2 regions of the Streptomyces sp. CNZ287 genome follow, and region 2 is predicted to be linked to the other one. Evidence: riboswitches for the same ligand, from Rfam matches in the RefSeq annotation. Region 2 holds a riboswitch; the other holds the start of a gene.
What was found. A riboswitch is a leader RNA that binds a small molecule or an ion and turns the genes downstream of it on or off. The one in region 2 is predicted to bind glycine.

Region 1 (15,197 bases), on a different contig from region 2:
CCTACCGGGAGTCGTATAAAATTCGCGAACGAGGCAGAGAGTTGGCGCCCCCTTACACGGATGCGGTCCCCTCTGACCCCGCTAGCAGACAGCGCCGTCCGCATCTTGCCCCCTGCTCTGCTCCACGTCTGTCGAAAGTAGGCGACCCCTATGCCGCTCAGCGTCCTTACGCCCCCCTCCCCGGCTCTGCGCAGCGTCAACGCCGCGCTGAAGTCCCCGACGGCGGTGCGCGGGACCCGTGCGCTCGCGCCGGTGTCCGGGAGCCCGGCGGACGCGACGGACGCGCTGCCCGTCCACGTCCTGGCGGGGGTCGGCGCCGCGGACGGCACACCGCGCGCGGCGCTCACCGGCTGGCGGTTCCACCTCGCGGCCGAGGGCCGCGTCGTCGCCGCCGCGGAGGCGCGGATCACCCCGGACGGCTGGGCGTTCTCGCACTTCTCCGAGGGCCCGTACGTCGCCTCCACCCAACGTGCCCTGCGCCAGGCCGAGTCACTGCCCGCCCTGCTGCAGCCGCGGCTGCTGTCCGTACCCGAGCTGTACATGGTGACGCTCTGGCTGCGCGCCGACGTCACCGCGCCGGCCGAGTCGGGCACGGTCGACCCGGCGGATCTGCTGGTGCCGCTGGCGCCCGCGCCGCCCGGCATCCGGGCCCACCGCGCGCACCGCGCCGGCGATCTGCTGCCCGCGCTGCGCGACCGGCTGGCGGGCGTGCGGCTGCTCGGCTCCTCCGCCTGATCACGGCGAGGTCACGGTCTGATCACCGCTGTGGACTAGTCCACTCCCCGCCGGTGCACCCCCCGAAAGGATGGTCCGGCACCGAGCAACCGCCCGCGAGGGTGATGCGTCTTCTGCCCCGGAGACCACCTGCCGGTAAATCCCTGCGAATTGACGCGCGCGGGGGAACACTGGTTGGGGAACGAGTCGACACGGGGGCGGCGATGACATCTGCAGACCGCAGGACCGAGACCACGAAACGGCGAGAGTACCCAGCCATGTGCCAGCACCAGCCACCCTGTCCCACCGCCCAGTCCACCGACCGGGAGGCGGCGCGCCCGGTGGCGCACCATCCGGAGCAGGGCTGGAGCCTCCTCTGCAACGGCGTTCTGCTGTTCGAGGACACCGGCGAGCTGCTGCCCGACGGCCGGATCATCGCGCCGCACCGGCCGCCGAACGCCGACGACGTGACCGCCGCGGCCTGACCTGCCCGGGCGGCGGCACCGGCCGCCGCCCGCCGGCGGGCTCCCGCGGCCGTCCGCACGCTCCGCACGCCGCCGGCCCGGCGCGGGGGCGCCGGGCCGGGTGCCGTACGCGCGCGGGCGTACGTCAGTCGTCGTATTCGTCCAGCGGGGGGCACGAGCACACCAGATTCCGGTCGCCGTAGGCGCCGTCGATCCGGCGCACCGGCGGCCAGTACTTGTCCGCGGGCGTCACCCCGGCCGGGAAGACGGCCTCCGCACGCCCGTACGGGTGCTTCCACTCCCCCGCGAGCTGCGCCGCGGTGTGCGGCGCGCCGACCAGCGGGTTGTCGTCCTTGTCCCACTCCCCCGTGCCGACCCGCTCGATCTCCCGCCGGATCGCGATCATCGCCTCGCAGAACCGGTCGAGTTCGCTCAGGTTCTCGCTCTCGGTCGGCTCGATCATCAGCGTCCCGGCCACCGGGAACGACATCGTCGGGGCGTGGAAGCCGTAGTCGATCAGCCGCTTGGCCACGTCGTCGATGGACACGCCCGTCGCCTTGGTCAGCGGCCGTACGTCGACGATGCACTCGTGCGCGACGAGCCCGCCGGGACCCGTGTACAGCACCGGGAAGTGCGGCTCCAGCCGCTTGGCCACGTAGTTGGCGCCGAGCACCGCGACCTGGCTGGCACGGCGCAGCCCGTCCTCGCCCATGAGCTTCATGTACGCCCACGAGATCGGCAGGATCCCGGCCGAGCCCCACGGCGCCGCCGAGACCGGGCCCACGCCCGTCCCGGGGCCCGCGGCGGGCTGCAGCGGGTGGTTCGGCAGGTACGGGGCCAGGTGCTCGCGGACGGCGACCGGGCCGACACCGGGGCCGCCGCCGCCGTGCGGGATGCAGAACGTCTTGTGCAGGTTCAGGTGCGAGACGTCGCCGCCGAACTTCCCGGGTCCCGCCAGGCCGACGAGCGCGTTGAGGTTGGCGCCGTCCACGTACACCTGGCCGCCGGCGGCGTGCACGGCGTCGCAGATCTCCGTGATGTGCTCCTCGAACACGCCGTGCGTCGAGGGGTAGGTGACCATGAGCACGGCCAGCTCGTCGCCGTACTGCCCGATCTTCGCGCGCAGGTCGTCCACGTCGACCTCGCCGTTCTCCGCGGTCTTCACGACCACGACCTTCATGCCGGCCATCACCGCGGAGGCGGCGTTGGTGCCGTGCGCGGAGGACGGGATGAGGCAGACGGTGCGGCGCTCGTCGCCGTTGGCGCGGTGGTACGCCCGTACCGCCAGCAGGCCCGCCAGCTCGCCCTGCGATCCCGCGTTGGGCTGCAGGGAGACCTTGTCGTAGCCGGTGACGGCGGCCAGGCCCTCCTCGAGCTCGCGGATCAGGGTCAGATAGCCAGCGGCCTGGTCGGCGGGCGCGAAGGGGTGCAGCCCGGCGAACTCGGGCCAGGTGACGGCCTCCATCTCGGCGGTCGCGTTGAGCTTCATCGTGCAGGAGCCGAGCGGGATCATGCCGCGGTCCAGCGCGTAGTCCCGGTCGGCGAGCGTGCGCAGGTAGCGCAGCAGGGCGGTCTCGGAGCGGTGCCGGTGGAAGACCGGGTGGGTCAGGTACTCGTCGGTGCGCAGCAGACCGGCGGGCAGCGCGTCGGCGGTGGCGGCGTCCAGCTCGCCGACGTCCCGGCCGGGGACACCGAAGGCGTCCCAGACGACGGCCAGGTGCTCGCGGACCGTGGTCTCGTCGCAGGAGATGCCGACGTGGTCGGCGTCGGCGAGGCGGAGGTTGACGCCTGCGTTGCGGGCGCGTGCGGTCACCTCGGCGGCCCGGCCGGGGACACGGACGGTGACGGTGTCGAAGAACGCGTCGTGCACCACGTCGGCGCCGCCGGCGCGCAGGCCCGCGGCGAGGACCGCGGCGAAGCGGTGGGTGCGCCGGGCGATGGCCGCCAGGCCCTCGGGGCCGTGGTAGACGGCGTACATCGACGCCATCACGGCGAGCAGCACCTGCGCGGTACAGATGTTGCTGGTGGCCTTCTCGCGGCGGATGTGCTGCTCGCGCGTCTGGAGGGCCAGCCGGTACGCCTGCGCGCCGTCCGTGTCCCTGGAGACGCCGACGAGCCGCCCCGGCAGGCTGCGCGCGAACTTCTCGCGTACGGACATGTAGCCGGCGTGCGGCCCGCCGAAGCCCATCGGAACCCCGAACCGCTGGCTGGAGCCGACCGCGATGTCGGCGCCGAGCGACCCGGGCGAGGTCAGCAGGGTGAGCGCCAGGAGGTCGGCGGCGACGGTGACGACGGCGCCCAGCTCGTGTGCCCGCTCGATGACGGGCGTGAGGTCCCGTACGGCACCGGAGGCGCCTGGGTACTGCAGCAGCACGCCGAAGACGCCGCGCTCGGCGGCCTCGGCGGGGATGCCGCGGGCGAGGTCCGCGACGACGACCTCGACGCCGGTCGGCTCCGCGCGGGTGCGCAGCACGGCGACGGTCTGCGGCAGGGTGTCGGCGTCGACCAGGAAGACGCCGTCCTTGACCTTGCCGACGCGCCGGGAGAGGGCCATCGCCTCGGCGGCGGCCGTGCCCTCGTCGAGCAGGGAGGCGCCGGCGGTGGGCAGCCCGGTGAGGTCGGAGACGACGGTCTGGAAGTTGAGGAGCGCCTCCAGACGGCCCTGGGAGATCTCCGGCTGGTACGGGGTGTACGCCGTGTACCAGGCGGGGTTCTCCATGACATTGCGCAGGATGACCGGCGGCGTGTGGGTGCCGTGGTAGCCGAGGCCGATCATGGAGGTGAGCACCTCGTTGCGCGCCGCCAGGCCGCGCAGCTCGGCCAGCACCTCGGCCTCGGAGCGGGCCGCGGGGAGCGTGAACGCGCCGGTGCCCTTGATCGAGCCGGGTACGGCGGCCTCCGTCAGCTCGTCCAGCGAGCCGTAGCCGACCTGGGCGAGCATCTTGGCCCGGTCGCCCGCGTCCGGTCCTATGTGGCGCTGCTCGAAGGGCGTGCCGCGCTCCAGGGCGGACAGCGGGATGCGGTGGGCGTTCGTCTCGGACAAAGGGGCCTCCTGGTCGCGCGGACCTTCGCGGATGCCCCTGGGCCGGGCACCCGTACGGCCTCCCCCTCTGTCATCCGGACCTGAGAGCTTCACCGGCACGCCCTGACCGGGCGCGGCGCGGCTTGCACCGTCGGTGAGGAGGGGCCGCGCGGCGGCCCGCCCTGCTTTCCAGAGTGACCTCGTCCGTGCGGTACGGGGGCCTGAGAGATTCCGGGGAGGAGTTGCTCCTTCGGCGCCTCCGGCTGGCGGGCGGAGGACTCTCCCGCACGGGGTCTGCAGCCACGATCAGCGTACCAGCGCACGCCCCCGCGCATCCCGGCGCGGGCACCGGCTCCCGTGCGCCCGGGCGGCGCCCGCCGAGTGGCCGCGGGCCGGGTTGTGCCGTTACGTGGAGGCAGCGGAGCTGTGACGAGACGTGGGAGGCACCGTGCAGACCGACATCGACCCCCGGAGCCTGATCGGCGTGCGCGCGTACGACAGCAACGGCGACAAGCTCGGGACCGTCGACGAGGTGTACCTCGACGACGCCACCGGCGCCCCGCAGTGGGCTGCGCTGCGCACGGGTCTCTTCCACCGGGACGCGTTCGTGCCGCTGGGGCCGAGCGAGCTGGCGGACGAAGGGCTGCGGGTGCCGTACGAACGGGAGCTGATCAAGGACGCGCCGGACTTCGGCGTCGGCCGGCATCTCTCCCCCGAGCAGGAACTCCAGCTCTACCACCACTACGGCATGACGCTGCCGCCCGAGGTCGCCAAGACCCGGCCGCAGCAGCCGCAGGACCGGGACTTCGGCGAGGTCGCCGGCTCCGACGACTGACATCCATAGGAGCATCCGGGCCGCCGGGCGTCGGCCGGCGGGCGTCAGCCGCCCGGCACCAGCGGCAGCGGGTCCGCGGGCACAAGCGCCGGGTCGTCCGCGGCGAACGTGCGCACCCGCCCGGGCGCCGAGCCCGGCACCTCGAACCGCACCGTGACCCGGCCGACGCCGCTGCCCTGCACCCAGCCGGGGCCGTGCTCCGCGTGCCGCACGTCCAGCCCCGGCAGCCAGTGCGGCGCCGCCGGCTCCGGCTCCGCCGGGGCGGGCGGCGGGGGCGGCTCCGGCGGCGGCAGCGCCACCGGACCGTCGGCGTCCACCGGACCGTGCTGCACCTCCGGCGCCTGACCGGCCTGCGCGAACAGGTCCTCCTGCGTGAAGTCCGCGAGCCCGCTCACGCCGACGCCCAGCAGCCGCACGCCCGCGGTCGTCTCCACGCTGTCCAGCAGCCGCAGCGCCGCCTCGGTGACCACGGCCGGGTCGTCCGTGGGCCCCCGCAGGGTCTCGGAGCGGGTGAGGGTGGAGAAGTCGTACCTCCGGACCTTGAGGACCACCGTGCGGCCGGAGCGCCCCGCGCCGCGCAGCCGCGTCACGCACCGCCGTGCCAGCCGCTCGACCTCGGTGCGGATCCGGACCCGGTCGGTGAGGTCGACGTCGAAGGTGTCCTCGACGGAGACGGACTTGGTGTCCCGGTCCGCGACCACCGGCCGCGCGTCCAGGCCCAGCGCCATCACGTGGATCCCGGTGCCGTGCGCCTTGCCCAGCAGCCGCACCATCTCGTCCTCGCCGGCGTCCGTGACCTCCCCGACCGTGGTGATCCCGGCCCGGCGCAGCGTGTCCGCCGTCGCCGGGCCGACGCCGGGCAGCGTGCGCACGTTCATCGGCCCGAGCAGCGCCCGCTCGCCGCCCGGCGGGACCACGACGAGCCCGTCGGGCTTGGCCAGCTCGGAGGCGACCTTGGCGAGCATCTTGGAGGCGGCGAGCCCGACGGACCCGGTGAGGCCGGTGGCGGCACGGATGCCGGCGCGCAGCCGGCGCGCCACGTCCCGGCACGCCCCCTCCTCCGCGGGCGTGCCGCCGGCTTCGAGGTCGACGAACGCTTCGTCCAGGCTCAGCGGCTCCACCAGCGGCGACAGCTCCCTGAGCAGTGCCATGACCTGGCCGCTGACCTGCTGGTAGAGCCGGAAGCGGGGGATGAGGAACGCGGCGTTCGGGCAGAGCCTGCGGGCCATGCCCATGGCCATGGCCGAGTGCACCCCGAAGACCCGGGCCTCGTACGACGCGGTGGCCACCACGCCGCGGGGGCCGAGGCCGCCGACTATCACGGCCTTGCCCTGGAGGCTCGGCTTGGCGGCCTGCTCGACGGCGGCATAGAACGCGTCCATGTCCAGGTGCAGGACCGACGGCGCGCTTCTCACACGGTGATGGTCCCCCATGGGTACGACATCGGCCCCGCAGCGGTCGTCAGGCGACCGTGACGGCGCCGTACGGGCCGGGCGCGGGACGCCGCCGGCAAGGCTGCCGGAGGGGCATCAGCCGGCGCGGCTGCGGCGGCGCGCCAGCTCGTCGGCCGCGTTCTGCCCGACCAGCGTCTCGCCGGTGTCGATGTGCTCCGCGTGCAACTGCGCGAGGGCCGCCTGCACGTCGCTCCAGACCACGCCGACGGCGATCCCGAAGATCCCCTGGCCGCCCTGGAGCAGTTCGACGACCTCGTCGGGTGACGTGCACTCGTAGACCGTGGCGCCGTCGCTGATGAGGGTCATCCGCCGCAGCCCGGCCGGTTCCGCGGCGCGCAGGTGGCGCACGGCCGTCCTGATGCTCTGCAACGAGACCCCGGCGTCCAGCAGCCGCTTGACGATCTTGAGGACGACGACGTCGTGGGAGCCGTAGAGCCGCTGGGCGCCCGAGCCGTTCGCAGGCCGGACGCTCGGCTCCACCAGGCCCGTGCGGGCCCAGTAGTCGAGCTGGCGGTACGTGATGCCGGCCGCGGCGCACGCCGCCGGTCCCCGGTAGCCGACCTCGTCCGGGGCCGCGGACGCTGCCTGCGGCCGCCTCGCGGGCTCCGCACCGTGCCCGTACAGCGGCACCGCTCCGCCCCCGCCGGCCCATCTCCCGCCGTCCGTGACCACCACGCCGACCTCCCGCTCCCAGACCTGCCACCCGACGGTAGGCAGTCGCCCCGGGCGCGTCAACGAACGCCACACGGGGCACGCCGGGTGCTCATCACCCTACGGGTGGTTTAGCCGACGGCACCCGTACGGTAGGCCCGGGCGGGCTACCGGGGGGCGCCTCTCACTGGGGGTTCGTACCGAAGTCCTCGGGCGTGATCTGGTCGAGGAACTCGCGGAACTTCTCCACCTCGTCCTCCTGCTCGTCCGGGATCGAGATCCCCGCGTCGTTGAGCACGCCCTCGCTGCCGTAGATCGGCGTGCCGGTACGCAGCGCGAGCGCGATGGCGTCGGAGGGGCGGGCGCTCACCTCGGCGCCGCCGGAGAAGACCAGCTCGGCGTAGAACACGCCCTCCCGCAGGTCGGTGATCCGGACCTCGGACAGCTCCTGGCCGACCGCGTCCAGCACGTTCTTGAACAGGTCATGGGTCAGCGGGCGCGCGGGGGTCATGCCCTGCTGCGCGAAGGCGATCGCCGTCGCCTCCCCAGGACCGATCCAGATGGGGAGGTACCGGTCGCCGCCCACTTCACGCAGGAGAACGATCGGTTGGTTCGAGGGCATTTCCACCCGGACACCCACAACGTCGAGCTCGTTCACACAGCAACCCTAGGCCGACCCCGGCGGTTTTGGGTAGTCGAGCACGGGACCGGTCAGTTGCCGGCGACCCGCAGTGAGGACCGTACGAGGGTCGTGTGCAGCCGCGCGGACAGCTCGATCAGCCGTTCGGCGGTGGATTCCGCGTGGGCCCGCGTCTGCGGGCTGCGGTGCCGCCGCAGCGGGCCGATGACCTGTTCGACGAGGCCGGCCTCGCGGTCCGCGGCGGCCTTGAGGCCGCGCAGGTGGCGCGCCTGCACCCCGTAGCTCCCCAGCTCGGCCACCAGGCGGGCGACCGAGGCCGCGTCCGCGTCGTAGAGCCCGTCGGCGTCCGGGGCGACCAGACCGAATTCTTCCCAGGACGCCAGCTCGTCCTCGCCGACGGCGGCGGTGCGCAGCAGCGTCTCCCGGTCGATACGGGGATCGTGCGGGGCCTCCGCGACGGCGGAGGCCCCGGTCCCGGCGCCGGCCACGGGGTCGGCATCCAACTGCTCACGGATGACCTTGAGCGGCAGGTAGTGATCCCGCTGCATGCGCAGGATCCGGGCCAGCCGCTCGATGTCCGCGGCGCCGAACTTGCGATAGCCGCCCGGCGAGCGCTGCGGCTCCACCAGGCCCTCCGACTCCAGGAAGCGGATCTTGGAGATGGTGACCTCGGGAAACTCCTCGCGGAGCACGGCGAGGACGCCCCCGATGCTCAAGTGCCGGTCGCGCGCCCGGCGTCGGTCCGGCCGGTCCGCTTCCGGAGCGGCGGTGCCGCCCCTCGGGGTGTCGCCCATCGCTTCCGTCCCGTGGTCGTGTGCTCCCCGCCGTCAGGCGGCGCGCCGACTGGCGAAGAACACCAGCCGGAACTTTCCGATCTGCACCTCGTCCCCGCTGGTCAGCTCGAATTCGTCGATCCGCTCGCGGTTGACGTACGTGCCGTTGAGACTGCCGACGTCGGCGACCGAGAACCGGCCGTCAGGGGTCCGGCGGAACTCCACGTGCCGCCGGGAGACCGTGACGTCGTCCAGGAAGATGTCGCTCTGCGGGTGGCGCCCGACGGTGGTCAGCTCGCTGTCCAGCAGGAAGCGCGCCCCGGAGTTGGGGCCGCGGCGGACGACGAGCAGCGCGGAGCCGGGCGGCAGCGCGTCGACGGCCGCCTGCGCCTCGGGCGACAGCGGCGGCAGCGTCTGCCCGCCGCTGGCGACCTCGGCCTCGTATGCCTCGATGCCCGAGATGGAGATCGTGGTGGTGGTCTCCGAGGGACGCTCGGCCACACCGGCCCGCAGCGGGGCGCCGCAGTTGGAGCAGAACCGGCTCGCTTGGGCGTTCCGGGCCCCGCACCTGTTGCATACCGGCAGGTCCATGGACTGTGCCTCCTGCTGCGGAGCGCCCGCAGCGGCGTCGGGCGGATGCGAGCCGGGGGCGAACCCTCCACCCGCACTTGAGGTTGACGGTTCCCCGAAACCTATGCGGCCCGACGCGGCAGGGTCAACATAAGACTCGCCCTGACCACCCGAAATGTCGCCGGGCGGCGGAGGCGCCTGATCCCGGTACAAGGCGCGCTCGCCGGCCTCGCCGCCCTGGGACGCGGCGCGGTGCCGGCCCGGCCGATCCGCCGAGCCCCTCCCGAACAACTTAGCGAACAACTTCACGGGCGATTTCCCCTTGACCGTCGGACAGGCCCGTGTACGAGCAGGTCACTCGACACGCGCATCAGCGGCACCGGACATTCACTGAACGTCCACAACCCCCGGACAGTTTCCCCTACGCGACCGCAGCCGATGCGTCGACCCCCCGTAACCTTGAGGTCACGACGACGACCGAGCGTAGTCAGGCCGCTTCTCCCGCCGCAAGGCGTCCACGAGGACCGTGTCCCGGGGCTCGATGGACACCGTAGCCTGCTCCTCCTCCATGGTCTGAACCACCCCACCGGGGATGTTCAGCGCGGGCTCCAGATCCTCGGCCCGGCCGATCACGCGGAAGACGTACGGCTGGGAGACCCGGCGGCCGTCGATCTCCACGTCGCTCTCGCCGGCGTCCGCGAAGTGCGTGCCCGCGACCACGCGTACGCCGTTGATCTGGATCGCCTCCGCGCCGGCCGCGCGCAGCTCCTGGATCGTGTCCAGCAGCATGTCCGCCTCGACGGCGCCCTCGGGGCCGCGGACGGTGATCTCGATGCCGGGGCCCTCGGCGGCGACCGTGCCGGCCAGCACGCCGAGCTGGCGCTCCTTGGCCTCGGTCTGGCGGCGCGCCTCCTCCGCCTGGTCGGAGCTGTTCTCCAGCTCCGCCTTCTGGTCCTCCAGCCGCTCCCGCTCGTCTTCGAGGCGCTGGGTGCGGTCGTCCAGCTCGTCGAGGATCCGTACCAGGTCCTCCTGGCGGGCGCCGCGCAGCGCGCTGGACTCTCCTGTGGAGCGGACCTGGATGGCCAGGCCCAGGCCGAGGACGAACAGCAGCAGGGCGACGATCAGTTGCGAGCGGGTCAGCCGGAGCGGCCACACGGCGTCGACCAGGCGGCGCCGGCCGGCGCCCAGCTCCGGCTCGGGCGGGGAGGACGGCTCGGGAGGCGCGGAGCGCTCGGCGGGCGCGGTGCGCTCGGGCGGCGCAGGAGGGCCGGGGAGCTGCGGCGCGGGTGGCCGCCGCTGCATGGGCGGACGCTGCTGCGGCGCCGGGGGGCGCGGCTGCCCGGGAGGCTGCTGCTGACCCGGAGGCTGCTGCGCCCGGGGCTTCCGGGGCGGCTGCTGGGCCGGCGGCCGCTGTACGGGCGGCTGCGGCCCCTCGGACCTCTGCTGCGGCGGCTCCGGCCGCTGCGGTGGCGGCTTGCGCGGCGGCTGGTCGCGCGGGTGGCGCGGCGGCGGGTGCTCGCGCGAGGCGTGCCGCGGCGGCTGGTGCCGGGGCGCGGGCGGGCGCGGCGGTGTGGGCGGTACGCCCGGCGTGCCCTGCGGGTACGCGGCGGGCGGGTCGCCCGGGCGCGGGGACTTCGGCGGAGTCTCGTCGGACACGGGCATCACGCCTGGAAGACGTGCCGCCGGATGGCGGCGGCGTTGGAGAAGATCCGGATTCCGAGGACGACCACGACGCCCGTGGAGAGCTGCGCGCCGACGCCCAGCTTGTCGCCGAGGAAGACGATCAGCGCGGCCACGACGACGTTCGACAGGAACGACACCACGAAGACCTTGTCGTCGAAGATCCCGTCGAGCATGGCCCGCAGCGCTCCGAAGACCGCGTCGAGCGCGGCGACGACGGCGATGGGCAGGTACGGCTCCAGGCCCGCCGGCACCACGGGCTGGACCACGAGGCCCATGACGATGCCCGCGACAAGGCCCAGTACGGCGATCACGAGGGGTTGTTCTCCTTCGGTTCTGCGTGGCGTAGGGACAGGCCGGTGGCGGCCGGCAGCCGGAGGTCGTCGCGTGCGGAGACCCCGGCCCTGATGCCGTAGTTGTCCCGGAGTACGTCCAGGTAGTGGCCGTCGGCGTTCTCCCGGAACCGCTCCAGGAGGGCTTCGCCGTCGCCGATGGCGAGCACCGTGTACGGCGGCGCCAGCGGGCGGTTGTCGACGAGGATGGCGTCGCCGGCCGCGCGGATCGCGGACAAGGCGGTGAGCCGGCGGCCGTTGACGGAGACGGCCTCGGCGCCGGCGAGCCAGAGGCCGTTGACGATGCGCTGCAGGTCGCGGTCGCGCACCCGGCCGTCGTCGGCGAAGCTCGTGGAGCTGCGGGGGCCGCCGGTCGCGCCGGTGCCCGCGTCGGCGGCGTCGTCCACCACGAGGCGTACGCCGGGGCCCCGGGCCTCGGCGGCGCCGGCCAGCAGCGCGAGCAGCGCCGCCTGGTCGCTGCCGTTCTCCTCCAGCGCCTCGCGCTGCCGGTCGGCCACCTCGCCGTGCAGTCGCTCGACCGCGCGGTCGAGGTCGTCCGCCGCGGCGGTCCTGTCCTCGACCCGCTCGATCAGCTCCTCGCGCTCCCGGGCGAGGTCGGGTGCCTCGATCCGCGCCTCGGCGGCTCCGACGGTGAGGACGAGGGCGGTCAGCACCAGGCCGGCGGCGAGCCAGGCCCGCCCGCGCAGGCGCTGCGGAAGCCGCTCGCCGCGCGGGCGGGCACCGTGGCGCGCGGCGGCCTCGGCGTACCCGTCGTCCAGGCTGTGATCCATCAGCCGGGTCAGCAGCGACATGGAGGCGTCCGGACGGGGGCGTGCCGGTGCGCTGCTCCGTTCGGGGGGCTGCTGCGGCATGCCGGACATCGTTGCACGCCGGGAGCCCCTATGGTGCCGCGACCCCTGGGTTGGGTGAACTCTCGCTCCGCTGTGCCCGCGTCAGTCGCCGCTCCCGTCGACGACCGCCGCCCACTCGTCGAGCAGGGCTTCGGCGGACGCCTGGTCGGGTCCCTCGGCCCACAGGTGCGTGACCGCCTCGGCGCGGTCCGGCAGCACCAGCACCCAGCGGCCGTCGGGCTCCACGACCCGTACGCCGTCGGTGGTGTCGACCTCGCGGGAGCCCGCGGCCTCCACCACCCGGCGCATGACCATCCCCTTGACGGCCCACGGGGTCGCGAGGTCGCGGCAGAGCACGTACGCCTGCGGGATGCGGGCGTCGATCTGGCTGAGGGTGAGCTGCGTGCGTGCGACCAGGCCGGTGAGCCGGGCGAAGGCGGCCGCGCCGTCGAAGACGGAGGAGAACTCCGGGATGATGAAGCCGCCGCGGCCGTCGCCGCCGAAGACGGCGTCGTCCATCCGCGCCACCCGCGCCAGGTCGTCAGGCGAGGTCGTGGTCCACTCCACCTGGGTGCCGTGGTACGCGGCCACCTGCTCGGCGATACGCGTCGTCGTCACCGGCAACGCCACCCGGCCGCTGCGCCGTTCCGCCGCGACCAGGTCGAGCATGACCAGCAGCGCCCGGTCGTCCTCGACGATCCGGCCCTTCTCGTCGACCAGCGAGATGCGCTCGCCGACCGGGTCGAAGCGCACGCCGAAGGCGGCCCGCGCGGAGGACACGATCTCGCCGAGGCGGACGAGGCCGGCGCGGCGCGACTGCGGTGTCTCGGTCGGCCGGGACTCGTCCAGGCCCGGGTTGATGGTGAGCGCGTCCACGCCGAGGCGGCCGAGGAGGCTCGGGAGCACCAGGCCGGCGCTGCCGTGCGAGGCGTCCACGACGACCTTGAGGCCGGCCTCGGCGATGCCCGCGGTGTCCACGGCGCGCAGCAGGGAGCCGGTATAGGAGTCGAAGACGCTGGCGGGGAAGCTCAGGTCGCCGATCTCGCCGGGGAACGCGCGGCGGTACTCCTGGCGGGCGTAGACGCGGTCGAGCTTGCGCTGCGCGGCCTGCGAGAGGTCGGCGCCGCGCTCGTCGAGGAACATGATGTCGACGGAATCCTGTACGCCCGGGGTGGTGCGGATCATGATGCCGCCCGCGCTGCCGCGCGCGGTCTGCTGCCGGGCCACGGGCAGCGGCACGTTCTCCAGGTCCCGTACGTCTATGGCGCTGGCCTGGAGCGCGGAGATCACCGCGCGCTTGAGCGCCCGGGCGCCGCGGGAGTGGTCGCGGGCGGTGGTGACGCTGGAGCCCTTCTTCAGCGTGGTCGCGTACGCGCCCGCCAGCCGCACGGCGAGCTCGGGGGTGATCTCCACGTTGAGGATGCCGGAGACGCCGCGGGCGCCGAAGAGGTGGGCCTGACCGCGCGACTCCCAGATCACCGAGGTGTTGACGAAGGCGCCCGCTTCGATGGTCTTGAAGGGGTAGACGCGCACATTGCCCTGGATGATCGATTCTTCGCCGATCAGGCACTCGTCTCCGATGACGGCGCCGTCCTCGATCCGCGCGGCGCGCATGACGTCGGTGTTCTTGCCGATGACGCAGCCGCGGAGGTTGGTGTGGCCGCCGATGTAGACGTTGTCGTGGACGACGGCGCGGTGCAGGAACGCGCCCTGCTTGACGACGACGTTGGAGCCGAGGACCGAGTGCTCGCGGACCTCGGCGCCCTGCTCGACCTTGGCGTAGTCGCCGATGTAGAGCGGGCCGCGCAGGACGGCCTCGGGGTGCACCTCGGCGCCCTCGGCGACCCAGACGCCGGGCGAGATCTCGAAGCCGTCGAGATCGAGGTCGACCTTGCCCTCCAGCACGTCGGCCTGGGCCTTCACGTAGCTCTCATGGGTGCCGACGTCCTCCCAGTAGCCCTCCGCCACGTAGCCGTAGATGGGCTTGCCGTCCTTCATCAACTGCGGGAAGACGTCGCCCGACCAGTCGACAGAGGTGTCGGCCTCGACGTAGTCGAAGACCTCGGGCTCCATCACGTAGATGCCGGTGTTGACGGTGTCGGAGAAGACCTGGCCCCACGTGGGCTTCTCCAGGAAGCGCTCGACCTTGCCCTCCTCGTCGACGATGGTGATGCCGAACTCCAGCGGGTTGGGGACCCGGGTGAGGCAGACGGTGACGAGCGCGCCCTTCTCGCGGTGGAACGCGATCAGGTCGGTGAGGTCGAAGTCGGTGAGCGCGTCGCCGGAGATGACCAGGAACGAGTCGTCCTTCAGGGCCTCCTCGGCGTTCTTCACGCTGCCCGCGGTGCCCAGCGGACGGTCCTCGTTGGCGTACGTGAGCTCCATGCCGAGCTCCTCGCCGTCCCCGAAGTAGTTCCGCACCAGGGAGGCGAGGAACTGGACGGTCACCACCGTCTCCGTCAGCCCGTGGCGTTTGAGCAGCCGCAGGACGTGCTCCATGATCGGCCGGTTCACCACCGGCAGCAGGGGCTTGGGCATGCTCGCGGTCATGGGGCGCAGGCGGGTGCCTTCGCCCCCAGCCATCACGACGGCCTTCATATCGGAAGCGTCCTCCTTGGACGTGAGACGGCGATGCGGCTGCCGCCTAGTCGGGGGTGGTGTCCGCGCGGGCGTCCTCTCGGATGAGACGGCGCACCTGGATGAGGTAGAGGCCGCCGGCCCACCAGTACAGCGCTGTACCCCAGCCGGCGAACGCCCATCCGAAAATAGCAGAGAGTGACGACACCCATCCACTTGCGTCACTGAGGAGGAGCAACGGGAAGGCGTACATCAGGCAGAAGGTGGCGGACTTGCCCAGGAAGTTCACCTGGGGCGGCGGGTAGCCGTGCCGGCCGAGCAGCCAGACCGCCACCCCGACGATCGCGTCGCGGGAGAGCAGCAGGATGGTGAGCCACAGCGGGAGGATCCCGCGCCAGGTCAGGCCGACGAGGGTGGCCAGGATGTAGAGCCGGTCGGCGGCCGGGTCCAGGATGCGGCCCAGGTTCGAGACCTGGTTCCAGCGCCGCGCCAGCTTGCCGTCGAGGTAGTCGCTGACGCCGCTGAAGGCGAGGATCGCCAGCGCCCAGCCGTCGGCGTTCGGGCCGCCGAACTCCGGCCAGAGGATGAGCCACAGGAAGACCGGCACCAGGACGAGCCGGGACATGCTCAGGAG
Region 2 (15,197 bases):
ACGAAGTCCGCCGCGTAGTGGAGGACCGCGGGGATGATGCCCGCCGCGCCGTTGGTGGGGGCGGTGACGACGCGGCCGCCGGCGGCGTTCTCCTCGTTGACCGCCATCGCGTAGAGGGTGACCCACTCCATCGCGTGCGCCGCCGGGTCCCCCGCCGCGCGGAGCTGGCGGGCCTCGCCGGCGGCGCGGCGGCGGACCTTCAGGCCGCCGGGGAGGATGCCCTCCCGGCTGGTCCCGCGGGCGACGCAGTCGCGCATGACCCGCCAGATCTCCAGCAGCCCGGCGCGGATCTCCGCCTCGGTGCGCCAGGCGCGCTCGTTCTCCAGCATCAGCGAGGAGAGCGACAGGCCGGTCTCGCGGGTGCGGCGCAGCATCTCGTCCGCGGTACGGAACGGGTGCTTCAGCACGGTGTCGTCGAGCTTGATCCGGTCCTCGCCGACCGCCTCCTCGTCGACGACGAAGCCGCCGCCCACCGAGTAGTAGGTCTTCGCCAGCAGCGTCCCGCCGTCCGCGTCGTACGCGGCCAGCGTCATGCCGTTCGCGTGGTACGGCAGCGAGCGGCGCCGGTGCAGGACGAGGTCGGCGGAGGCGTCGAAGGGGATCTCGTGGTCGCGCCCTATCTCGGCGCCCAGCAGGTGCAGCCGCCCGGTGGCGCGGATGCGCTCCACCTCGCCCTCGGCCCACTCGATGTCGACGGTGCGCGGCGAGTGGCCCTCCAGGCCGAGGAGCACGGCCTTGGGGGTGCCGTGGCCGTGGCCGGTGGCGCCCAGGGAGCCGAAGAGTTCGGCGCGTACGGCGGCGGTGTGGGCCAGCAGGCCCTCGTTCTTCAGCCGGCGCGCGAACATCCGGGAGGCCCGCATCGGGCCGACCGTGTGCGAGCTCGACGGGCCGATGCCGATCGAGAAGAGGTCGAAGACGGAGATGGCCACTCGGGACTCCCTTGTCCTTGCGTGGGGCGTGCGCGTGCGTGGTGCGGGTGGTGACGGGTTGCGCGTACGGCCCCGGGCCCGGCCGCCCGCCGCGTCGAAGCGGCGGGCCGCCGGGCCGTACGGGCTACAGGCCGGGGTACAGCGGGTGCTTCTGCGCCAGGGCCGTGACCCGGGCGGCGAGTGCGGCCGTCTTCGGATCGTCGGAACCCCAGCGGGTGAGGGGTGCTTTGAGGGCTTCCGCGATGACGTCGGCGACCTCCTCGAAGTCCGCGGCGGTGAAGCCGCGGGTGGCCAGCGCGGGCGAGCCGATGCGCAGGCCGGAGGTGATCATGGGCGGGCGGGGGTCGTCCGGGACCGCGTTGCGGTTGACGGTGATGCCGATCTCGTGGAGCCGGTCCTCGGCCTGCTGGCCGTCCAGCTCGGACGCGCGCAGGTCGACCAGGACCAGGTGGACGTCCGTACCGCCGGAGAGCACCGAGACGCCGGCCGCGCGGGCGTCGTCCCGCAGCAGCCGCTCGGCCAGGATCCGGGCGCCGTCCAGCGTGCGCCGCTGCCGCTCGCGGAACTCCTCGGACGCGGCGATCTTGAAGGACACCGCCTTGGCCGCGATCACGTGCTCCAGCGGGCCGCCCTGCTGGCCGGGGAAGACCGCCGAGTTGATCTTCTTGGCGAGGGCCTGGCGGGAGAGGACGACCCCGCCGCGCGGGCCGCCGAGGGTCTTGTGCGTCGTGGTGGTGACGATGTCCGCGTACGGCACGGGGTTGGGGTGCAGGCCCGCGGCCACGAGACCGGCGAAGTGCGCCATGTCGACCATCAGCAGCGCGTCGACCTCGTCGGCGATCCGGCGGAAGCCGGCGAAGTCGAGCTGCCGCGGGTACGCCGACCAGCCGGCGATGATCAGCTTCGGCCGCCGCTCCTTGGCCAGCCGCTCGACCTCGGCCATGTCGACCTGGCCGGTCTCGGCGTCGACGTGGTAGGCGGCGACGTCGTACAGCTTGCCGGAGAAATTGATCTTCATGCCGTGGGTCAGGTGCCCGCCGTGGGCCAGGTCCAGGCCCAGGATCGTGTCGCCCGGCTTGAGCACCGCGAACATCGCCGCCGCGTTCGCCGACGCGCCCGAGTGCGGCTGGACGTTCGCCGCCTCGGCGCCGAAGAGCGCCTTGACCCGCTCGCGGGCCAGCTCCTCGGCGACGTCGACGTACTCGCAGCCGCCGTAGTAGCGGCGGCCGGGATAGCCCTCGGCGTACTTGTTGGTGAGGACCGAGCCCTGCGCCTCCAGCACGGCGACCGGGGCGAAGTTCTCCGAGGCGATCATTTCGAGGGTGGACTGCTGGCGCTTGAGTTCGGCGTCCACGGCGGCGGCGACCTCGGGGTCGACCTCGTGGAGCGAGCCGTTCAGAAGGGACATGGGACCTTCCGGGGAAAGAAGAGGGACGCGGTCGGGCGGGGCTGCGGCGGCGGAGCTCAGCCCGCGGTGAACTCGGTGTACTCGGCGGCGGACATCAGGTCGGCGGCCTCGGCCGAGACGCGCACCCGGAAGAGCCAGCCGTCCTCGAACGGGCCGGAGTTCACCAGCGCCGGGTCGTCCACGACGTCCTGGTTGGTCTCGGTGACCTCCCCGGTCACCGGCGCGTAGAGGTCGGAGACGGACTTCGTCGACTCCAGCTCGCCGCAGGGCTCGCCCGCGGTGACCGCGGCGCCCACGTCCGGCAACTGGACGAAGACGACATCGCCCAGCGCGTTCGCGGCGTGGGCGGTGATGCCGACGGTGGCGACGCCGTCGGCGGTCGCGACCCACTCGTGTTCCTTGCTGTAGCGCAGGTGCTCAGGGTTGCTCATAAGGCGATTCTCCAGGATCGGGACGTCAGAGGCGTAAAGGGGCGCTGGTGGCGCGGTCGGGGGACTGCCGCGGGAAGGGGCCGGTGGCTCTCGCGGAGCCGGTCAGGGGCGCTTGTAGAACGGCAGGGCGACGACCTCGTACGGCTCGTGGCTGCCGCGGATGTCGACGCCCACGCCGGTGGCCGCCGAGGGCCCGGGACCGGCGTGCGCGGCGTCCACGTACGCCATCGCGATCGGCTTGCCCAGGGTGGGGGAGGGGGCGCCGGAGGTGACCTCGCCGATGCGCCGGCCGCCGGCCACCACCTCGTACCCGGCGCGCGGCACCCGCCGGCCCTCGGCGACCAGGCCGACCAGCACCCGCGGCGGCTCCGCCGCGGCGCGCCCGGCGGCCTCTTCGAGCGCCTCGCGCCCGACGAAGTCGCCGGGCTTGTCGAGCTTGACGACCCGGCCGAGCCCGGCGTCGAAGGGCGTGAGCGCGGTCGTCAGCTCGTGCCCGTAGAGCGGCATGCCGGCCTCCAGACGCAGGGTGTCGCGGCAGGAGAGCCCGCACGGCACCAGGCCGTCGTCCGCGCCCGCCGCGGTGAGCGCCGCCCAGACGGCGGCCGCGTCCGCGGGGCGTACGAAGAGCTCGAAGCCGTCCTCGCCGGTGTAGCCGGTACGGGCGATGAGCGCGTCCGCGCCGGCGACGGTGCCGGGCAGGCCCGCGTAGTACTTCAGGCCGGCCAGGTCCGCGTCGGTGACCCGGCCCAGGATCTCCTGCGACCTGGGGCCCTGCACGGCGATCAGGGCGTACGCGTCCCGGTCGTCCCGCACCCCGGCGCCCGGGAAGCCGGCGGCCCGTTCGGCGAGGGCGTCCAGGACGACCTGGGCGTTGGCGGCGTTCGCGACGATCATGTACTCCTCGTCGGCGAGCCGGTAGACGATCAGGTCGTCGAGGATGCCGCCGTCCTCGCGGCAGATCATCGTGTACCGGGCGCGGCCCGGGCGCACCGCGGAGAGCCGGCCCACCAGGGCGTAGTCCAGCAGGTCCGCGGCCTGCGGGCCGGTGACGGCGATCTCGCCCATGTGGGAGAGGTCGAAGAGGCCGGCGCGGGTGCGCACCGCGACGTGCTCCTCGCGCTCGCTGCCGTAGCGCAGCGGCATGTCCCAGCCGGCGAAGTCGGTCATGGTGGCGCCGAGGGCGCGGTGCGTGGCGTCGAGCGCGGTACGGCGCGGTGCAGGGCTCTCAGTGGTCATCGTCAGGCTCCCGGACAGGGGGTGGTCGTGTCCTCCCCATCTGTCATCGGAACCTGAGAGGTTCGCCACGACCCCGCGGGAGCGTGGCTTGCACCTTGGGTGGGGCGGCGCCGGCGCTCGGCCGGGCACGCCCGCTTTTCAGATCTGCCTCGCCCGCGCGGTGACTGGTGCCTGAGAGATTCAAGGGAGGACTTGCTCCTTCGGCGCCCGGTGCGACGAGGCACCGGGACTCTCCCGCGCGGGTTCGAACGGCCGGTATGCAGTTGGCGGGGGCCATCATTGCACGCGCCCCCGACCGCGGGACAGGGGAAGAAGTGGGAGGCCGCCTTCCGTTGCGTCCTTGTCGAGTCCCGCCGCTGTTGCGAGGCTTGTGGACGGCAAGAGGCGGCGGTGCGGGGCGTGGGAGGCAGCGTGACGGTGGAGCAGGCGGCCTCCAGAGAACGGCTTCGATATCCGGAGGGGGACATCGTCGTGATCTCCGGGCTGCCGGGCAGCGGCAAGAGCACGCTCATGCGCCGCACGCAGCCGCCCGCCGCGGTCCGGCTGATCGACTCGCAGTACGTGCGCGAGCGCTGGGCGCGCAAGCTGGGCAGGCGGCTGCCGTACGCCCTCTACCGGCCGTTAGTCCGCATCGACCACTACGCGCGACTGCGCCTGGCGGTCCGCGCGGGCGGCAGCCTCGTCGTGCACGACTGCGGCACGCTGCCGTGGGTGCGCTGGTGGCTGACCAGGCAGGCCAGGCGGCACGGGCGCGGGATGCACGTCGTGGTGCTCGACGTGCCGGCGGCCGTGGCGCGGGAGCGGCAGGCGCGGCGCGGGCGCGCGGTCTCGCGGTACGCCTTCGCCCGCCACCGGTGGGCGCACCGCAGGCTGCTGGACTGGGCGAGCGCCGGGCAGCCGGCGGAGGGCTGCCACTCGGTGCTGGTACTGGACGGCGAGGCGACCGGGACGCTGCGCTCGATCAGCTTCGGCTGAGCCCGGGCGGGCGGCTGCGCGCCGGGACCGGCCCCGCGCCGGGACCGCTACGCGCCGGAGCGCGCCGGCAGCTTCGGCGGTACCGCCGCGTTCGGCGGCGTCTGCGGCACCTGCCCCGCCGGCACCAGCCCGCTGGCCGCCGTCGCCGAGAGGACCCGTACCAGCGCCGTCACGGTCACCGGGGACCGCTCGGCCACCGCCGCCCGGTCGCCCGCCCGGCCGGCCCGTACCAGGCGGGCCAGCTCCTCCCGCAGCGAGCCGACGGCCTGCGCCAGGGCGGTCGTCTCCCGCGCCTTCATCGACTTCACCGTGCCCTTGGTCCCCGCCGCCGCGCCCACCGCGTCCAGGTGCGCGCGCACGTCGGGCAGCGTGCGCGGGTTCTGCCGGCCGCCGTCGGCGACCGCCTGCCGGACCTGCTCGACGGTCCTGGCCGTGGCGGCGGTGAGCTGCCCGAGCTCCCCCAGCAGGTGCAGCGTCGAGGGGTCGACGTCGGTGAGGGCCGGGGCGGAGGCCGCGGTCCTGCCGCCGGGGTGCCCGCCCCCGGCTCCGTCCCCGGCGGCGGGCCCGGCCATGCCGAGCACGAGGGCGCCGCCGGCGACGGCGGGGACGACGGTGGCGGCGAGGCCGGCCATTCGGTTCGTACGCATGGAAAACGGGCTCCCTGTCGCGAGGTCATGAGGGTGAGGGGACTCCACCGTGGGCAGGTGCGGGCTTCGCCCGCGAGCGCTCGCAGCCGTTAGGGTGCCGACGTTCATCCCCCGAGAGTTGGCTGGTCCCGATGAGCTTCGACTACCGCTCCCCGCAGCCCCCCGCCACGGGCGGCTTCCCCGGCAACGAGCTGGAGGAGGTGCTCGCCGCCTCGCTCGGCAACCCGCAGGCCGCCCCGCGGCTGCTGGAGGTGCTGGGCCGCAGCAGCCTCTGGGTGCCGCTGCCCGCGGGCGGCGGGCCCGACAGCCCCTCGCTCCCCGTGCCGACGACCGAGATAGGCGGCGCGCCGTACGTGCCGGTGTTCTCCTCGCAGGAGGAGTTCCTGCGGGTCAGCGGCTCCCACATGTCGTTCACCGTCGCGCCCGCCCGCGAGTTCGCCCGCGGGCTGCCGCCGCAGGTCGGCATCGCGGTCAACCCCGGCGGCACGGTCGGCGTGCCGCTGCCGCCCGCGGCGGTCGCGGAGCTGTGCCGGGACCGCGGGGCGGCGCGGCTGCCGGGGGAGGCGCGCGGCGGCCGGGTGCGGCTGTTCACGCCGGACTGGCAGGACGACCCGGTGGACTTCCTGGCGGTCGCGCGGGAGGAGTTCGAGCGGATCGGGGTGGTACGCAGCGCGCGCCGGGGGCTCGCGAGCGTCGAGGGCGGTGCGGTGCAGCTCTACATCGGGGTGGAGCTGCTGGACACGTACGACGAGAGCAGGCAGGCGACGGTGGAGGCGCTGGGCCGCGCGCTGGGCGCGCAGCCGGTGCCGTGGAAGGTCCAACTGGTCTTCCTCGACGCCGCGGTGGACCCGGTGATCACCTGGATGCGGGCCAAGGTCGAGCCGTTCTACATCCGGGTCGGCTGACGCGGTCAGGCTCTAAGCTGGTTTGATGACCTTTCCGGGCGTACACGCGTGCCCGGGAGCGGCGGGAGCCGAGACGAAGGGTTGGGGCCCAGGGTGAACGGGGGCGCGAGCGGGCGGGCGCCGGGAGCGGGTGTGGACCAGTTGGTCCGCGAGGTGGCTCCCGGCAGGTACGACGCGTACGAGGCGCTGCTCGCCGCGCTGGCCGCCGGGCAGGTGTGGATGCTGCTCTGGCAGGGCCGCCCCGACTCGCCCGACGCGCAGTACGGCAGCATGCAGATCGAGGGCCACGCCTACGCGCCCTGCTTCAGCTCCGACCGCGAGCTGGCCGCCAGCGGCTGGGCCGGCGCCCACGAGCCCGTCGCCGGGGCGGAGATCGCCGCCGCGCTCTACCCCGACCGCTGGGGCCTCTGGCTCGACCCGCACGCCGCGGGCGGCGGCGTCGGCGTCCCCTGGCTCGACCTGCGCCGGGTGGCCACGGGCCTGGACCGGCTGCCCGCGGGCCCGCTGCGGATCGCGGAACCGGTCGTGGACGTCGCGCAGTTCTACGCCCTGCTGGGCCAGACCGCCCACCGCACCCCCGCCGTGCGCACGCTCTGCCGCGCCTGGGTGCAGCCGGTGCTCGGCGAGCCGTACCTCGCCATCGGCATCGACCTGTACGACACGGGCGCGCAGTCCGTCGCCGCGGCGCAGTCGATGATGCAGGAGTCCGTGGCCGCCGTGCCCCCGGGCCTGGCGGTCTCCACGGTGGCGCTGGCCGACGACCACGACCCGGTCGCGATGTGGATGCGGGCGAACTCCCGGCCGTTCTTCGACCGCGGCGCCTACGGCGGCGGCCCGGCCGCCCCGCCCGCCGGCTACGGCTACCCGCCGCCGCACTCCGCGGGCGGCGCCCCGCAGTCCGGCTGGCAGCCGGGACCCGCCCCGCAGTTCTGAGCCGCCGGCCCCGCAGGACCCTCCCGTCCGACTCCGTTATATCCGTACTATCCCGATATCGGGCCGGTGAAGATCCGCTCAGCGGCGGTCGGATGTCCGGATAACGGTTATCCACTGCTTCGCATCACGTTTGCGCATCCATTCCCCTTGGGGTCTGGCGAGTGATCGCAGGCGCATTGAAGACTCCCCCCGCAGGAAGCTGTCGTTCCCCTGTGCGACGGCAGCGCTTCACGATCACCCGGTACGGGCACCAGGCACGACGGCACCACGGATCACGGCACCACGGCATGACTTGCACCAGCGAAGCGATTGAGCCGCTACCGCGGCAGACGACGGCGGGACGCCGCCGCTCGAGAGGGGTCCCCACAACATGACGGCACCTATCGAGACCACCGGCGCCACCGAGGCGACGCCGGAAGCTCTCGTCGAGGGCGTGGACAAGAGCCGGATCGAGGGCCGTTCGCTCGGGCGTATCGCCTGGATGCGGCTGAAGCGCGACCGCGTCGCCATGGCCGGCGGCGTCGTCGTGGTGCTCCTCATCCTGATCGCCGCGCTCTCCCGGCCGATCCAGTCGGTCTTCGGGCTCGACCCCAACAAGCTCAACCAGGACCTCGTCGACCCCTCCCTGGCCACGCCGTACGGCTCCTTCGGCGGCATGAGCTGGGACCACCCGCTGGGCGTGGAGCCGCGGCTCGGCCGCGACATCGCCACCCGGATCCTGGAGGGCTCCTGGGTCTCGCTGCTCGTCGCCTTCGGCGCGACGCTGGTCGCCGTCGTGATCGGCACCGTCCTCGGCGTGATCGCCGGCTACTACGGCAAGTGGGCGGACACGATCATCAGCCGGACCATGGACACGTTCCTGGCCTTCCCGGTGCTGCTCTTCGCCATCTCCATCTCCGCCGCGCTGCAGGGCGGCGCGTTCGGGCTGAAGGGGCTGCAACTCCACATCGGCGTGCTGATCTTCGTCATCGGCTTCTTCAGTTGGCCGTACATCGGCCGCATCGTCCGCGGACAGACGCTCAGCCTCCGCGAACGCGAGTTCGTGGAGGCCGCGAAGAGCCTGGGCGCGCGCGGCCCCTTCATCCTCTTCCGGGAGCTGCTGCCGAACCTGGTGGGGCCGATCCTCGTCTACTCCACCCTGCTGATCCCGACCAACATCCTCTTCGAGGCGGCGCTCAGCTTCCTCGGCGTGGGCATCCAGCCGCCGCAGGCCTCCTGGGGCGGCATGCTGAGCAGCGCGATCGACTACTACCAGGTCGATCCGATGTTCATGGTCGTACCGGGCGTGGCGATCTTCCTGTCCGTGCTGGCCTTCAACCTCTTGGGCGACGGGCTCAGGGACGCACTCGATCCCAAGGGCCGCCGATGACACCGATGACCCCAAGAAGCAGCCTGGGCGCGGCACCCGCCGTTCCCGCTCTCGTCCCATCACTCCGAACCAGGGGGCAACGCCTCACCATGAAACTCAGGTCGAAATCAGCCGCCATGCTCGCGGTTGCCGTCTCGGTCGCGCTGACCGTCTCCGCCTGCGGCGGTGGCGGCAACGACGACTCCTCGGACGGCGAGGGCGGCGGCGCCGCCGCGAACGCGGCGATCGATAAGGTCCTCAACGCCTCCGACAAGAAGGGCGGCACCCTCGTCTACGAGTCCGCCGACGTGCCGGACTCGATGGACCCGGGCAACACGTACTACGGCTACGTGTGGAACTTCAGCCGCCTGTACGCGCGCTCCCTCATGACGTACGCCCCCGGCCCGGGCGCGCAGGCCGCGGAGCCGGTGCCGGACCTCGCCGAGGGTCCCGGTGAGGCCACCGACGGCGGCAAGACCTGGACGTACAAGATCAAGAAGGGCGTCAAGTACGAGGACGGCACCGAGATCACGGCCGGCGACGTCAAGTACGCCGTCGAGCGGAGCAACTACGCCCGCGACGTGCTCTCCCTCGGCCCGAACTACTTCGCCCAGTACCTGAAGAACCCGGACGACTACAAGGGTCCGTACAAGGACAAGAGCGAAGAGGGCATCTCGTCCATCGAGACCCCGGACGACCACACGATCGTCTTCAAGCTCGACCAGGCGTTCCAGGAGTTCGACTACCTGGTGGCCATGACCCAGACGGCGCCGGTGCCGCGGGACAAGGACAACGGCTCGGACTACCAGAAGAACATCGTCTCCTCCGGCTCGTACAAGTTCGAGAGCTTCGACCTGGACAAGTCCGCCACCCTGGTCCGCAACGACCAGTGGGACCCCAAGACGGACAAGATCCGCAAGCAGCTCCCGGACAAGATCGAGATCCGGTTCAAGGTCAACGCCGAGACCATCGACAAGAACATCGAGGCCGGCAAGACCCACATCATGTTCGACGCCCTCGGCGTCACCGGTCAGACCCAGTCCCAGCTCCTGCGGGACAAGTCCAACATGATCGACAACCCGACCGGTGGCCGGCTCACCTACCTGGCCATGAACACCCAGCTCGCGCCCTTCGACGACGTCAACTGCCGCAAGGCCGTGGAGTTCGCCGTCGACAAGGACTCCTCGATGCGCGCGCTCGGCGGTGAGCCCAAGGGTGACATCGCCACCACCGCGCTGCCCCCGGACGTCCCGAGCCACGAGGCGTACGACGACCCGTACGCCACCGAGGGCAACAAGGGCGACGTCGAGAAGGCCAAGGCCGCGCTGAAGGAGTGCGGCAAGCCCGACGGGTTCGACACCGTGCTGACCGCACGCACCGAGCGGCAGGACGAGATCGACAACGCCACCGCGATCCAGGCGGCCCTGAAGAAGGTCGGCATCAACGCCGAGATCCAGAAGTTCCCCGGCGGCAAGTACTTCACCGACTTCGCGGGCTCCCGCAAGTGGACCGAGGACAACAACGCCGGTCTGTACATGATGCAGTGGGGTTCCGACTGGCCCAGCGGCTACGGCTTCCTGCAGCAGATCGCCAACGGCGGCGCGCTCGGCGAGTCCGGCAACACGAACATCTCGTACCTGGACGACCCGGAGATCAACAAGCTCCTGGACGACTCGATCGCGAACCCCGACAAGGCGGCCCGCGCCAAGGCGTACGCCGAGGTGGACAAGAAGATGCTGGAGACGGCGGCCATCGTGCCCCTCTCCTACTTCAAGGTCCTGCACCAGCGTTCGGACCAGCTCACCAACCTGGTGGTCTCGCAGGCGTTCAGCGGTCAGTACGACTACCTGAACCTCGGCCTGAAGTAGCATCCCCACCGGCTGCGCGGGCGGTGCCCTCACCGGCACCGCCCGCGCCGCCCGGACCGTGGAAGGCACGCCCTCGTGTTCGCGTATCTCATCCGGCGGCTGATGGCCGCAGTGGTGCTGCTGTTCGTCGTGAGCGCCATCACCTACGCCATCTTCTTCGTCCTGCCGCGGCTCGCCGGCAGCACCCCCGACCAGCTCGCCGCGCAGTACATCGGCAAGAGCCCGGACCCCAAGACCATCGACGCGGTCAAGAAGAACCTCGGCCTCGACGATCCCGTCTACGTCCAGTACTGGGACTTCATCCGCGGCATCTTCGCCGGCCGGGAGTTCAACTTCGGCCCCGACCCGTCGCAGTGCAACGCGCCCTGCCTCGGCTACTCCTTCCGCAAGCACGTGGAGGTCTGGCCGGAGATGATGGACCGGCTGCCGGTCACCGCCTCGCTGGCCATCGGTGCCGCCGTGCTGTGGCTGATCTCCGGGGTGACGACGGGCGTGATCTCGGCGCTGCGCCCGGGGTCGATCTTCGACCGTGCGGCCATGGGCATCGCCCTGGCGGGCGTCTCGCTGCCGATGTTCTTCACCGGCACCGTCGCGCTGGCGCTATTCGTCTACCACTGGCAGATCTTCCCGAACGAGTACACACCGCTCACCGACAATCCGGTGCGCTGGTTCCAGGGGCTGATGCTGCCCTGGTTCTCCCTGGCGTTCCTCTATTCCGCGCTCTATGCGAGACTCACGCGCGCCGGGATGCTGGAGACCATGGGCGAGGACTACATCCGCACCGCCCGCGCGAAGGGCCTGAAGGAGCCGGTGGTGATCGCCCGGCACGGACTGCGCTCCGCGCTGACGCCCATCGTGACCATCTTCGGCATGGACTTCGCGCTGCTGCTCGGCGGGGCGGTGATCACCGAGACGGTGTTCTCCTTCAACGGGGTCGGCTCCTGGGCGGTGCAGTCCATCAACGAGAACGACCTGCCGCCGATCCTCGGCGTGACGTTGTTCGCCGCCTTCTTCATCGTGATCTGCAATCTGGTGGTCGACTTCGTGTACGCCGCCATCGACCCGAGGGTGAGGGTCTCGTGACCGGTCTGACGAAGACGGGCGCCGTCGGCGAGCCGGTACCGGCCGCCGCCGACGCGTCGGCGTTCCTGGACATCCGGGACCTCAAGGTCCACTTCCCGACCGACGACGGCGTGGTGAAGTCCGTCGACGGGCTCTCCTTCCAACTGGAGAAGGGCAAGACCCTCGGCATCGTGGGCGAGTCGGGCTCCGGCAAGTCCGTCACCTCGCTGGCGGTCATGGGCCTGCACACCGCCGGGCAGTACGGCAAGCGCCGGCGGGCGCAGATCTCCGGCGAGATCTGGCTCAACGGGCAGGAACTGCTCTCCGCGGAGCCCGACGCGGTGCGCCGGTTGCGCGGCCGGGAGATGTCGATGATCTTCCAGGACCCGCTCTCCGCGCTGCACCCGTACTACAAGATCGGGTACCAGATCGTGGAGGCGTACCGGGTCCACCACGACGTCGACAAGAAGACCGCGCGCAAGCGGGCCATCGAGATGCTCGACCGGGTCGGCATCCCGCAGCCCGACAAGCGCGTCGACGACTATCCGCACCAGTTCTCCGGCGGCATGCGCCAGCGCGCGATGATCGCGATGGCGCTGGTGAACAACCCCGAACTGCTCATCGCCGACGAGCCGACGACCGCGCTCGACGTCACCGTGCAGGCGCAGATCCTCGACCTGATCCGGGATCTGCAGAAGGAGTTCGGCTCCGCGGTCATCATCATCACCCACGACCTCGGCGTGGTCGCGGAACTGGCCGACGACATCGTGGTGATGTACGGCGGCCGGTGCGTGGAGCGGGGCTCGGCCGAGCAGATCTTCGACCGGCCGCAGCACCCGTACACCTGGGGCCTGCTCGGCTCCATGCCGCGCATCGACCGCGAGGCCACGGACCGGCTCATCCCGGTCAAGGGCAGCCCGCCGAGCCTCATCAACGTGCCCAGCGGGTGCGCGTTCCACCCCCGCTGCCCGTACGCGGACGTGCCCGCGGACAACGCCAGCCGCACCGTACGGCCCGAGCTGCGCGAAGTCGGCACCGGCCACTTCGCCGCCTGCCACCTGCGGCAGGAAGACCGGGAGCGCATCTACACCGAAGAGATTGCGCCGAAGCTGTGAAGGACGAGGCTGTGCCCGAGAAGAAGGACGGCAAGGCGAGCCCCCCCGCCGGCCACGCCCCCTCCCCCGCCGGCTACGCCCCTACTGGCGGGGATACCCCCATTGGCGGGGGTGCCCCCACAGCGGGGGACGGGAAGGAGACCGGCGCCGCGGCGGCCGGCCCGGCCGACGCCGGCGGGGCGAAGGCGACCGCGACCGTTCCGGGCGCGCGGCTGCGCAAGAAGCCCGCCGCCGGCACCGAGCCGCTGCTGAAGGTCTCCGGGCTGACCAAGCACTTCCCCATCCGCAAGGGCCTGATGCAGCGCCAGGTCGGTGCGGTGCAGGCCGTGGACGGCATCGACTTCGACGTGCTGCCCGGCGAGACCCTGGGCGTCGTCGGGGAGTCCGGCTGCGGCAAGTCCACCATGGGCCGGCTGATCACCCGGCTGCTGGAGCCCACCGGCGGCACCGTCGAGTTCCAGGGCCGGGACATCACGCACCTGAGCACGGGCCAGATGCGCCCGCTCCGCCGCGACGTGCAGATGATCTTCCAGGACCCGTACTCCTCGCTGAACCCGCGGCACACCGTCGGCACCATCGTCGGCGCCCCCTTCAAGCTGCAGAAGGTGCGGCCGGAGGGCGGGGTGAAGAAGGAGGTCCAGGGGATCCTGGAGCGGGTCGGGCTCAACCCCGAGCACTACAACCGCTACCCGCACGAGTTCTCCGGCGGCCAGCGGCAGCGCATCGGCATCGCCCGCGCGCTCGCCCTGCAGCCCAAGCTGATCGTGGCGGACGAGCCGGTCTCGGCGCTGGACGTGTCGATCCAGGCGCAGGTGGTCAACCTCCTGGACGACCTCCAGCAGGAGTTCGGCCTCACCTACGTGATCATCGCCCACGACCTGTCCGTCGTCCGGCACGTCTCGGACCGGATCGCGGTCATGTACCTGGGCAAGATCGTCGAACTGGCCGACCGCACCAGCCTGTACCAGGAACCGCTGCACCCGTACACCAAGGCGCTGATGTCCGCGGTGCCGGTGCCGGACACCAAGCGCCGGCAGCAGCGCGAGCGGATCCTGCTCAACGGCGACGTGCCCTCGCCGATCTCGCCGCCGCTCGGCTGCCGCTTCCACACCCGCTGCTGGAAGGCCACCCAGGTCTGCAAGACCAAGGAGCCGCCGCTGCTTGAGCTGAAGCCCGGCCGGCGCACCGCCTGCTGGCACCCGGAGAACGCGCCCGACCAGGCGCCCGAGGACAAGAAGTAGGACGTGCCGGAGTAAATCGGGGGCGTGGTGTCCGACGACTTGTTCACCCCGTCCCTGCAGCACTGGCTGGATCTCGCGGGGATCTTCGTCTTCGGGATCTCCGGCGCGCTGCTCGCGGTGCGGAAGAACTTCGACGTCTTCGGCATCGCGGTGCTCGCGCTGGCCACCGGGCTCGGCGGCGGGCTGCTGCGGGACCTGGTGATCGGCGCGGTCCCGCCGGCCGCGTTCACCGAGCCGGGGTATCTGTTCACGCCGCTGGTCGCCGCGCTGCTGGTCGTCTTCCTCCACCCCGAGGTGGAGCGGATCACCAGCGCGGTCATGGTCTTCGACGCGGCCGGACTGGGGCTGTTCTGCGTCACCGGCACGCTCAAGGCGTACGAGTACGGGCTCGGCCTCACCTCCGCCGCCGTCCTCGGCCTCACCAGCGCGGCCGGCGGCGGCGTGGTGCGCGACCTGCTCGCCGGGGAGGTGCCGTCGCTGCTGCGCTGGGACCGGGAGATGTACGCGGTGCCGGCGCTGGTCGGCGCGGTGGCCACCGCGCTGCTGATCCGCTTCGGGCAGGTCGGGCCCGCGACGGCGACGGCCGCGGCGGCGGTGGCGTTCGTGCTGCGGCTGCTGGCGCTGCGCTTCCGCTGGCGGGCCCCGCGCGCCTGGCAGCGGCGCAGCAGGGCGGCGGGGGAGGGCTGAGGGCGGGCCGGGGGGCGGGCTGCCGTCCGGCGGGTGCGGTACGGGGACGGGTGCCGGAGCCGGGGCCCGTACGGCCGGAAGGCGGCGTTCGGCGGGCGGGGCGGGCGCCGTAGAATCGGGACCATCATGGACCAGGCCGTCTACCTCGACCACGCCGCCACCACCCCGATGCTCCCCGAGGCGGTGCGGGCCATGACCGAACGCCTCACCGCCACCGGTAACGCCTCCTCGCTGCACGCCGCGGGCCGGCGGGCCCGGCGCACCGTCGAGGAGTCCCGGGAGCGGCTGGCCGCCGCCTTCGGCGCCCGGCCCAGCGAGGTGGTCTTCACCTCCGGCGGCACCGAGGCGGACAACCTCGCGGTCAAGGGCCTGTACTGGTCGCGGCGGGCCGAGGACCCCGCCCGCACCCGGG

Region 1: it holds a riboswitch for glycine, as region 2 does, so the genes downstream of both, gcvP (aminomethyl-transferring glycine dehydrogenase) here and gcvT (glycine cleavage system aminomethyltransferase GcvT) in region 2, are expected to answer to the same signal.

The regions. Positions count from the first base shown of each region.
Region 1 is NZ_VISV01000002.1:559,503-574,699, reverse strand. It holds gene FB457_RS06685 (hypothetical protein) at 151-735, shown strand; gene FB457_RS06680 (DUF5999 family protein) at 993-1,199, shown strand; gene gcvP (aminomethyl-transferring glycine dehydrogenase) at 1,324-4,221, opposite strand; glycine riboswitch at 4,400-4,496, opposite strand; gene FB457_RS06670 (PRC-barrel domain-containing protein) at 4,649-5,035, shown strand; gene FB457_RS06665 (DNA polymerase IV) at 5,080-6,450, opposite strand; gene FB457_RS06660 (MerR family transcriptional regulator) at 6,565-7,113, opposite strand; gene FB457_RS06655 (bifunctional nuclease family protein) at 7,325-7,798, opposite strand; gene ftsR (transcriptional regulator FtsR) at 7,852-8,574, opposite strand; gene FB457_RS06645 (double zinc ribbon and FHA domain-containing protein) at 8,608-9,432, opposite strand; gene FB457_RS06640 (DUF881 domain-containing protein) at 9,589-10,425, opposite strand; gene FB457_RS06635 (small basic family protein) at 10,785-11,117, opposite strand; gene FB457_RS06630 (DUF881 domain-containing protein) at 11,114-12,007, opposite strand; gene FB457_RS06625 (mannose-1-phosphate guanyltransferase) at 12,089-14,584, opposite strand; gene clsA (cardiolipin synthase ClsA) at 14,631-15,197, opposite strand, start outside.
Region 2 is NZ_VISV01000024.1:40,303-55,499, forward strand. It holds gene FB457_RS31340 (L-serine ammonia-lyase) at 1-929, opposite strand, end outside; gene FB457_RS31345 (serine hydroxymethyltransferase) at 1,054-2,337, opposite strand; gene gcvH (glycine cleavage system protein GcvH) at 2,394-2,768, opposite strand; gene gcvT (glycine cleavage system aminomethyltransferase GcvT) at 2,871-4,004, opposite strand; glycine riboswitch at 4,035-4,152, opposite strand; glycine riboswitch at 4,153-4,251, opposite strand; gene FB457_RS31360 (AAA family ATPase) at 4,416-4,979, shown strand; gene FB457_RS31365 (hypothetical protein) at 5,027-5,626, opposite strand; gene FB457_RS31370 (enhanced serine sensitivity protein SseB) at 5,758-6,531, shown strand; gene FB457_RS31375 (enhanced serine sensitivity protein SseB C-terminal domain-containing protein) at 6,664-7,464, shown strand; gene FB457_RS31380 (ABC transporter permease) at 7,835-8,833, shown strand; gene FB457_RS31385 (ABC transporter substrate-binding protein) at 8,950-10,680, shown strand; gene FB457_RS31390 (ABC transporter permease) at 10,756-11,763, shown strand; gene FB457_RS31395 (ABC transporter ATP-binding protein) at 11,760-12,857, shown strand; gene FB457_RS31400 (ABC transporter ATP-binding protein) at 12,854-14,098, shown strand; gene FB457_RS31405 (trimeric intracellular cation channel family protein) at 14,126-14,785, shown strand; gene FB457_RS31410 (cysteine desulfurase family protein) at 14,912-15,197, shown strand, end outside.